DNA from 2 places in the Streptomyces sp. SAI-127 genome. Region 1 is predicted to be linked to the other one. Evidence: riboswitches for the same ligand, from Rfam matches in the RefSeq annotation. Region 1 holds a riboswitch; the other holds the start of a gene.

What was found. Region 1 has a riboswitch for cyclic di-AMP ahead of M2157_RS13770 (M23 family metallopeptidase). Riboswitches for the same ligand answer to the same signal wherever they lie in the genome.
Region 2: another riboswitch for cyclic di-AMP. It lies ahead of M2157_RS19485 (C40 family peptidase); the one in region 1 lies ahead of M2157_RS13770 (M23 family metallopeptidase).

Annotation. Positions count from the first base shown of each region.
Region 1 is NZ_JARXYJ010000001.1:3,024,345-3,029,129, reverse strand. Features, by position in the region: gene M2157_RS13780 (pitrilysin family protein) at 1-710, shown strand, start outside; gene M2157_RS13775 (pitrilysin family protein) at 707-2,095, shown strand; cyclic di-AMP (ydaO/yuaA leader) riboswitch at 2,287-2,453, shown strand; gene M2157_RS13770 (M23 family metallopeptidase) at 2,467-3,219, shown strand; gene M2157_RS13765 (GntR family transcriptional regulator) at 3,408-4,103, shown strand; gene M2157_RS13760 (HPr family phosphocarrier protein) at 4,231-4,512, opposite strand; gene M2157_RS13755 (bifunctional GNAT family N-acetyltransferase/acetate--CoA ligase family protein) at 4,710-4,785, shown strand, end outside.
Region 2 is NZ_JARXYJ010000001.1:4,301,890-4,306,674, reverse strand. Features, by position in the region: gene M2157_RS19500 (C40 family peptidase) at 1-217, opposite strand, end outside; gene M2157_RS19495 (hypothetical protein) at 676-1,029, shown strand; gene M2157_RS19490 (tellurite resistance/C4-dicarboxylate transporter family protein) at 1,007-1,990, opposite strand; gene M2157_RS19485 (C40 family peptidase) at 2,094-3,227, opposite strand; cyclic di-AMP (ydaO/yuaA leader) riboswitch at 3,236-3,404, opposite strand; gene M2157_RS19480 (ScyD/ScyE family protein) at 3,667-4,746, shown strand.

The DNA.
Region 1 (4,785 bases):
GCAAGCCCGCGCCCCGCGACGGCTCCCTGCCCGAGACGATCGGCGAGCAGCTGCGCGAGGTCGTCGAGGAAGAGGTCCCGGCCCGCGCGCTGATGGCGGCCTACCGGCTTCCGCACGACGGCACACGCGCGTGCGACGCGGCCGACCTCGCCCTCACCGTCCTGGGCGGCGGCGAGTCCTCCCGCCTCTACAACCGGCTCGTACGGCGCGACCGTACGGCCGTCGCGGCCGGCTTCGGCCTGCTGCGCCTGGCCGGTGCGCCCTCCCTGGGCTGGCTCGACGTGAAGACCTCCGGTGACGTCGAGGTACCGGTCATCGAGGCCGCCATCGACGAGGAGCTCGCCCGGTTCGCCGAGGAGGGCCCCACGGCCGAGGAAATGGAGCGCGCCCAGGCCCAGTTGGAGCGCGAGTGGCTGGACCGGCTCGGCACCGTCGCGGGCCGCGCCGACGAACTGTGCCGCTACGCCGTCCTGTTCGGCGACCCGCAGCTCGCCCTCACCGCCGTACAGCGCGTCCTGGAGGTGAGCGCCGAGGAGGTCCAGGCGGTCGCCAAGGCCAAGTTGCGCCCCGACAACCGCGCGGTGCTCGTCTACGAGCCCACCTCCCCGGCCGAGATCGCCCAGAGCGCCGAGGACGCAGAGGGCGCCGAAGACCCGGAGTCCGCGGCCACCGTGGAAGCCACCGACGAGAACGAGGAGGCGGCCAAGTGACCGAGCTCGCCGCGATGGAATTCCACCCGCAGCCGCAGGCGGGCGAGCCCAAGGTATGGGCCTTCCCTGCCCCCGAGCGCGGGACGCTCGACAACGGCCTCACCCTCCTGCGCTGCCACCGCCCCGGCCAGCAGGTCGTCGCCGTCGAGGTGCTCCTGGACGCACCCCTGGACGCCGAGCCGGCCGGCCTGGACGGCGTCGCCACGATCATGGCGCGCGCCTTCTCCGAGGGCACCGACAAGCACTCCGCCGAGGAGTTCGCCGCCGAGCTGGAGCGCTGCGGCGCCACCCTCGACGCGCACGCCGACCACCCGGGCGTCCGCCTCAGCCTCGAAGTGCCGGCCTCCCGCCTCGCCAAGGCGCTCGGTCTGCTCGCCGACGCCCTCAGGGCGCCCGCGTTCGCGGACAGCGAGGTCGAGCGGCTCGTCCGCAACCGCCTGGACGAGATCCCGCACGAGCTGGCCAACCCGTCCCGCCGCGCAGCCAAGGAGCTCTCCAGGGAGCTGTTCCCGGCCGACTCGCGCATGTCGCGCCCGCGCCAGGGCACCGAGGAGACGGTCGAGAACATCGACTCCGCTGCCGTGCGCGGCTTCTACGAGAAGCACGTGCGCCCCGCCACCGCGACCGCCGTGGTGGTCGGCGACCTCACCGGCATCGACCTGGACGCCCTGCTCGGCGACACCCTCGGTTCCTGGACCGGCTCCACGGGCCGGCCGCGGCCGGTGCCACCGGTGACCGCCGACGACACCGGCCGGGTCGTCATCGTGGACCGCCCCGGCGCCGTCCAGACGCAGTTGCTGATCGGCCGCATCGGCGCCGACCGGCACGCACGCGTGTGGCCCGCGCAGGTGCTCGGCACGTACTGCCTCGGCGGCACCCTCACCTCCCGCCTGGACCGTGTCCTGCGCGAGGAGAAGGGCTACACCTACGGTGTGCGCTCGTTCGGTCAGGTCCTCAGGTCCGCCCCGGACGGTTCGGGCGCCGCGATGCTCGCCATCAGCGGCTCCGTCGACACCCCGAACACCGGTCCCGCCCTGGACGACCTGTGGAAGGTGCTGCGCACGCTCGCCGAAGGCGGCCTCACCGACGCCGAGCGCGATGTCGCCGTCCAGAATCTCGTCGGGGTGGCGCCGCTCAAGTACGAGACCGCGGCGGCCGTGGCGAGCACGCTGGCCGACCAGGTCGAGCAGCACCTGCCGGACGACTACCAGGCGACCCTGTACCAGCAGCTCGCCGCGACGGGCACCGTCGAGGCCACCGCGGCCGTCGTGAACGCCTTCCCGGTGGACCGGCTGGTGACGGTCCTGGTCGGCGACGCGGCCGCCATCAAGGAGCCCGTCGAGGCCCTCGGCATCGGCGAAGTCAAGGTCGTGACGGCCGAGTAGAGGCACCCGACCTCAGGGGCCCTGGTGACGCAAGCGCCACCAGGGCCCTCGGATGTCCGAATTGGGCAGGAGGTTGCCTGTCTGCCCTGTGGGATGCGCTACAAAAGCCGTGATCCGTTTGGGGATTGAAAGTGGCCCCGCTTAGCGTCCTCTGGGCTGTCCGTCAGGCACTGCGCCGCGCCCGCGGCACCGGACAGTCATCGCCGAGTCCCCGCATGGCGCGAGCCAGGGGAGCCGGGGACCCACGCAACACGTCCCTGGGGTGAATCGGACGCCCGCGCGAGCCGCGAGGGAGTCCGTAGGAGACCTTCCTGCTCCGAACCCGTCAGCTAACCCGGTAGGCGAGAAGGAAGGAAAGGACCAGCCACCACATGGCGTTCACCTGCGCCACCGGGAAGCACCGTCGTCCCAGCCGCATGAAGCGCACCACCGCCCGCGCGGCAGGCGTCGCGGCCCTCGCCACCACCGGCGTCATCGGCACCATCGCCGCCCCCGCACTCGCCGCCGACAACTCCGTCGAGCAGACCGGCCTCATGCCCGTCGTCAGCGCCGGCGACTCCCTCGCCGATCAGCTCGACGCCCAGGCCGCCGCCCAGGCCCAGGCCGCCGCGCAGAAGAAGGCGGCGGCGGAGGCCAAGAGGAAGGCCGAGGCCCGGGCCAAGGAGGAGCGCGAGGCCAAGGAGCGCGCCGCCCGTGCGGCCGAGCGCAAGCGCCTCAACAGCTTCGTCGTCCCGATCTCCGGCTCCTACATCTCGACCGGCTACAAGTCCGGCGGCTCCCTGTGGTCGTCCGGCAGCCACACCGGTGTCGACTTCCACGCCGCGAGCGGCACTTCCGTGCACGCGGTCGGCCGCGGCACGGTCGTGGAGGCCGGCTGGGGCGGGTCGTACGGCAACGAGATCGTGATCAGGATGGCCGACGGCACGTACACCCAGTACGGCCACCTGTCGTCCATCGGCGTCTCGGTCGGCCAGTCGGTCACCCCGGGCCAGCAGATAGGAGTGTCCGGCGCGACCGGCAACGTCACCGGCCCGCACCTGCACTTCGAGGCGCGCACCACCGCCGAGTACGGCTCGGACATCGACCCCGTCGCCTACCTGCGCTCGCACGGCGTGAACGTCTGACGACCCACGGCGCGATCTCCGCGAGGCCCCGGCTCCCCGAGCCGGGGTTTCGTCGTTTCCGTCGCCCCGTTGTCCAAAAAATATCCTCGGATTCCGGTCTGCCGTCGGAAATTCCCGTCCATTGCAATAGAGTCACTGAACACACGTCAATCGGCGACGTTTCACGGGGATTAAGACGGAGGTCGGACATGCGTATTCCGGCGCACTCGGTATGCACGGCGATCCGGGACGACATCGTCGCTGGTGTCTACGAGCGCGGCAGCCGGCTCACCGAGGAACTGCTCGCCCGCCGCTACGGCGTTTCCCGTGTCCCGGTCCGGGAGGCCCTGCGCACCCTGGAGGCCGAGGGCTTCGTGGTGACGCGGCGGCACGCGGGCGCGTGCGTTGCCGAACCGTCCGAGCAGGAGGGTGCCGACCTGCTGGAGATGCGGATGCTCCTCGAGCCGCTCGGCGCCTCCCGGGCCGCCCAGCGCCGCACTGAGGCCCATCTGAAGGTGCTGCGCGGCCTGGTCCGGCTGGGCCAGGAGCGGGCCAGGAGGGGCAACAGCGAGGATCTGCGCTCTCTGGGGGGCTGGTTCCACGAGACGCTCGCCCAGGCCTCCGGCAGCCCCGCGCTGACCTCGATGCTGACCCAGCTGCGGCACAAGATCGCCTGGATGTACGTCGTGGACGCGCCGGCCAACCCCGCGGAGTCCTGGGCCGAGCACGGCGCGATCGTGGATGCGGTGGCGCGCGGGGACGGCGAGCGCGCGCGGGCGATCACGGCGCTGCACACCGAGCGCTCGGGCGCGGTGCACCGGCTGCGGTTCGCCTCCGGGCAGGATCGCGCGGACCGTGTGAGGACCTCGCAACATCCTGTAAACGTGACAGGCCTGCGGCATTAACACGGGCGCCGTATACAAAGAGAGGGTAATTCGAGGGGGATTATTTCTGCTGCCCGCAAAAGGGAAATGCGAAGGGCCCGCCCGGTAATTCGGACGAGCCCCTCGGTGCTTTTTACGGCACTTTCCCTCAGACGGTCTCGGGAAGCTCCTCGAGCCCCTCGGCGACCAGCTTCGCGAGGCGGTCGAGGGCCGCGTCCGCGCCCTCGGCGTCGGAGGCGAGGACGATCTCCTCGCCGCCCTGCGCGCCCAGGCCGAGAACGGCCAGCATGGAGGCCGCGTTGACGGGGTTGCCGTCGGCCTTGGCGATCGTCACCGGGATGCCTGCGGCCGTGGCGGCCCGGACGAAGATGGAAGCGGGACGGGCGTGAAGGCCCTCGGCCCAGCCGACGTTGACGCGGCGCTCAGCCATGTGATGCTGCCCTTCGGTGTTCAGGGTTGTCTAGACCAGTTTCCCACACGTGAAGCGCCCCCGGACAGGACCTGAAGTCCCTCCGGGGGGAGTGGTCGGACCGCGGCCTCGGCCCGACTTCCGTCCTTGTGCGTCCTCGCGCGTTCTCCACAGACTGCCTCGCGCCGTTGTCGTACGCGAGCCGTACTCTGGGGCCCATGCAGAGCGCGTCGGACCGGCACGAGTACCCCGCCCACTGGGAGGCCGACGTGGTGCTGCGCGACGGCGGCACCG
Region 2 (4,785 bases), 1.3 Mb from region 1:
TCTCCTTCGCGCCGTTGTACTTCTCGGTGGCGGCCTCGGCCTCCTGGTACAGCTGGTCCACCTTCGCCTTGACCTGCGTCGGTGTGAGCTGCGGCTCGGCGTGTCCGGTCCCGTCGAAGCCCGTCGCCGTCGCCGCCCCCGCGAGGGCGATCGTCGCCGCCGTACGGACCGTATGGCCGCCGGTTGAGCGCCTGCGGGACTTGCGGTGCTCTGCCACGTGGACTTGCACGTCCTTTCCTCGACCGCCCGCCCGCCCCGGGCTTCAGGGACGTACGAACGCCAGGGGGAGCGGCCGTACGACCGCCCGGGGCGGTGTGCGCGTCCGGCGACGGCCTGCACAGGGGGAGCGGGCCGCCGCCGGACCTTCTCGGCGGTGGTGGCCGACTGCCGCCCCTGGCCCGGGCGGCGGTGGGGAGCCGGTCACCTGGTGGAGGACGCTAAACCTGACCGTGACGGGGAGGTAACGCGTTGTGCGGAACTGCCGCCAGGGGACCGCGGGGTGACCGAAGGTGACCGTGATCGCGGGCCGGCTCCGTCGACTTCGCGCGGTGCGCTGACCGAAGTCGGGATTCCGGGACACGTGGCGGGTGCCGAGTGCTATGGGCCGCATATATGCAAGGTCTCTCGAGGGGCCGGTGCGGGTGCTCCTCGGGGCCCGGCATAGGCTCCGGCCTCATGGACGTACTCATCCATCTCTTCGTCGGCCTGCACATCATCGGCATCGCCGCGCTGCTCGGCGGCTTCCTCACGCAGATGAAGGCGATGGGCCGGGGCACCGCCCGGTTCGTCCCCGCGATGCTGCACGGTGCCGCGACGATGCTGGTCACCGGGGTGATCCTGGTCGGCCTCAACCAGGCCGACGACCAGCACGTCAACAACATCAAGATCGGCGTGAAGCTCGCCCTGCTGATCGTGATCCTCGGCCTCGTCTATGTGAAGCGGGACGACGAGAAAGTGGACAAAAGCCTGTTCGGCCTGGTCGGCGCGCTGACCACGGCCAACATCTTCATCGCGGTGCTGTGGACCTGACGGCGGCACGGGCGGCGTCGACCGCCCCCGCGGCGACGGCCGACCAGGCCGCCACCGAGATCCACAGCAGCACCTCACCCGGAGTCCCGAGCCACGGGACATCCACGTCGGCGGCGACCGACAGGGTCGCCACCGCGGTCATGCCCATGGGGAACACGGTGGCCCAGCGGCGCGCGTCGTAGCGCGGGCGCGGGCGTACGAACTCGGCCACCAGCAGTACGGCGTACCAGGCCAGGCCGAGCACCAGCAGCGCCACGGTCACCGCACGCAGGACGCCGCGGTCGTCGTCGTTCCACAGGTACAGGCGCGCGCTGTCGGCGGCGATCAGCTGCGCGCCGGCGAGCGCCGAGAGGGCGAGCGCGCCGCCCGCGATCCACTGGTCGCCCGGCCCCTCCAGCACCTGGCGCGGGTCGAAGCGGAAGAGCGCGACGCCGTAGAGGACCAGGCCGAGCCAGAACAGTACGAGCGCCGAGTGCGCAAGCCATGCCGCCGACTCGGCAGCGGCGAGCGTGGCGCCGAGGACCGCGAGGCCCTGGGTGGCCACACAGCCGAGGAACACCCCGCCGGGCATCCGCCGCTTCCAGTTCCCGACGACGAGCACGATCAGCACCGGCCACAGCAGCGCGGACAGTGCCAGCAGTGCCTCGGCGAGGGTCTGCCGGCCGAGCGCGGAGAAACGGGTGCCGAGCACGGTGGTCGCCGCCACGGCCGTCAGGGCGCCCGGTGTCCCGGCGTCCGCGAACCATCGCGCGCGCTCCCGCAGCAGTCGTAGGGCGAAATCGGCGGCCAGCCCCAGCCAGGCCGCGCAACCGAGCACCAGGGCGATCCGGGACAGCGTCTCGTAGCCGGTCAGATGCAGCCCGACCGACACGATGCCGGTCGCCATCACGGCGGCCCCGGCCGCGGGCGGGCGCTGCGTCCACCGGACGCGCAGGGGAGAGTGCGGAGAGGTGCCGGACATGTGCCGATGCTAGGAAGCTCAGCGTGCCGTGCCGGCGGGACGCGCACGCGCGCGGGCGGAAAGAGCCGAAATACGCCCGCGCGCTTGTCGTGACCGGCGTGCCTCAGGCCGGGCGCACCACGCTGTGGATCGCCGACTCGCCGTCGTAGTAGATCGACTCCTCGCGGACGTACGCGCCCGGCTTGGGGGCGTGGATCATCATGCCGTTGCCGATGTAGAGGCCGACGTGGCTGATGTCGTCGTAGAAGAAGACCAGGTCACCGGGCTGAGCGTCGGCGAGGGAGACCGTGGTGCCGGCGTTGACCTGGTCGTAGGTGACGCGGGGGAGGTCGACGCCGGCGGCCTTCCAGGCGGCCTGGGTGAGGCCTGAGCAGTCGTAGGAGTCGGGCCCGGTGGCGCCCCAGACGTACGGCTTGCCGATCTGCGCGCGGGCGAAGGCGAGGGCCTTGGCGGCCTTGGTGGCATACGAGGAGTCGGTCGGCGTCGACGTGCTCTCCTGCGGGGCGGTGGCCTCCTGCGCGGCCTCCGCCGCCGCTGCCTGCTGCTGCGCCAGCTCCGCCGCCTTGCGGGCCGCCTCCTCCTGCTTCTGCTTCTCGATCGCCGCGAGGCGCGCCTTCTCCTGGGCCGTCAGCTCCGACAGGATCTCGCGCGCGTCGGAGAGCTTCTTCTGGACGGTCGCCTTGGCCGTCTTCAGGTCGCTCTGCGTCTCGGTGAGCGTCTGAAGGCTCTGGGAGGCCTCCTGACGCTTCTTCATCGTCGCGGACTGCTCGGAGACGTAGTCGTCGACCGCGCCCTTCTGGCGGTCCGTCAGACGCGCCATCAACTGCGTCTCGTCGAAGTAGTCCTGCGGAGTGTCGGCGAGCAGGAAGGTCGCCGTGCCGGAGGCCCCGGCGCCGGTGCGGTACTGGGCGGCGGCGAAGGAACCGAGCTCCTCCCGCGCCTGGTTGAGCTTCTGGGTGCGCTGGGCGACGTCGTCGAGGAGCGTGTCGACCTGCTTGCGCTGCTTGGCCGTCTTCTCCTTGGCCGCGTTGTAGTTGTCGGTCGCCGACTCGGCCTGGCGGTAGAGGTCGTCGACCTTCTTCTCCACCTCTTCGAGACTCGGCCTGTCATCGGCCGGCGCGGCGTTCGCCGACTGGGACAGCAGGGCCACGGAGGTGAGGGCGGCCGTCGCGAGGGCCGGGGTCCGTATGCCTGCTACGCGCGTACCCACAGGACGCGACTTGCGGTGCGACGCCAAGGGAGGCGACTCCTTCCGTGCTCCGCCTGCCGAGTTAGCTGTCGGGTTCGGGCGGCATGCTTCGGAAGGTTTGCCCTACGGCGCTCCCTGCGCGGGAGTCGGCCGATTCACCCCAGGTATCGGTGGGTCCCCGGCTCCGGGCGCGCGGCGGCGCTGCGGACTCGGCGGAGGCCGTGCGGCCCGGCGACGTTCGCCGGTGGGGGTCGTACGGCCTGCCCGAACGGTAGCCAACGGGTGTGGCCCCTGTGAAGGTTGATGTTCGATATGCCCGATACATTTTCGTGACCTTGGCCTCGTGCATAGCTCCACGTGGTCAATCCGGAGTGATCTGCAACGACTTGTGCGTATTTTCGCCGGAGTGACGGCGTCCGCCCGCTTCGTGGGTCTAACTTCCAGCCAACCGCGGTGGGGTGCCGCGGCCGGTGGGAGGGGTACGGCCATGAGGATGCGCACAGGACTCGTCGTCGCCACGTCGGTCGCGCTCGCCGCCGCCGCGGGAATCGCGCCCGCGACAGCGACAGCGGGGCACGGCGGAGGCAAGCCGGTGATCCGCGTGATCGCCAAGGGCCTCGACAACCCGCGCCAGCTCTCCTACGACGACGGGCATCTGTACGTCGCCGAGGCGGGCCGGGGCGGCAGGAAGTGCGTCGGCGAGGGCCCCGAGGGGCCGACCTGCGTCGGACTCAGCTCCGCCGTCACCAAGATCTACTGGGACGGGGGCGCGTGGAAGCACCGCCGGGTGGTGCAGGGGCTTCCCTCGGGCGCCGCCCCCGACGGCGGCTTCGCGACCGGCGTGGACGGCGTCTCCGCGCTCCACGGCGAGGTCTGGGGCGTCGAGACCTACGCCCCGCCGGAGGCCGGGGTGCCGACGAAGCCGCCGTGGAACGCGCTCGGCAAGCTGCTGCGCGTCGGCCACGGCACGGCGCGGATCGCCGCGGACATCACCGCCGTGGAACTGAAGTACAACCCGCACAAGGCGTCGGTGGAGTCCAATCCGTACGCCGTCCTCGCCCTCCCCGACGGCCGCCGGATCGTCGCGGACGCGGCCGGGAACGACCTGGTCGTCGTCTCGCCGCACGGCAAGGCGCGGCCCTTCACGGTCTTCCCGGACCACGACGGGAACCAGTCCGTCCCGACGTCCCTGGCGCTCGGCCCCGACGGCAAGCTCTACGTCGGCGAACTGAACGGCGAGGCGGCGAAGCCCACCGCGCGCGTGTGGCGCGTCGACCCCTGGACCGGCAAGATCCTCGGCTGGAAGTCCGGCTTCGGCTCGATCACGGGCCTCGCCTTCAGCGACGACGGCGGGATGTACGTCAGCCAGCTCTTCGCCGGCGTCGTGACCAAGGTCTCGCACGGCAAGCGCACGAACGTGAAGGTGCCGTTCCCGGCGGGCGTCGCCGTCGACTCGTACGACGGCAAGGTCTACGTCTCGGCCTGGTCGATCGCGGACCGTGACGGGACGGTTCTGGAGGGCAGGAAGACGCCGGGCGGCCAGGTCTGGAAGATCATCGGCTTCTGATCCGAGTGGATGTTCTCGGGGCGGCGGCGGTGTGTCAGT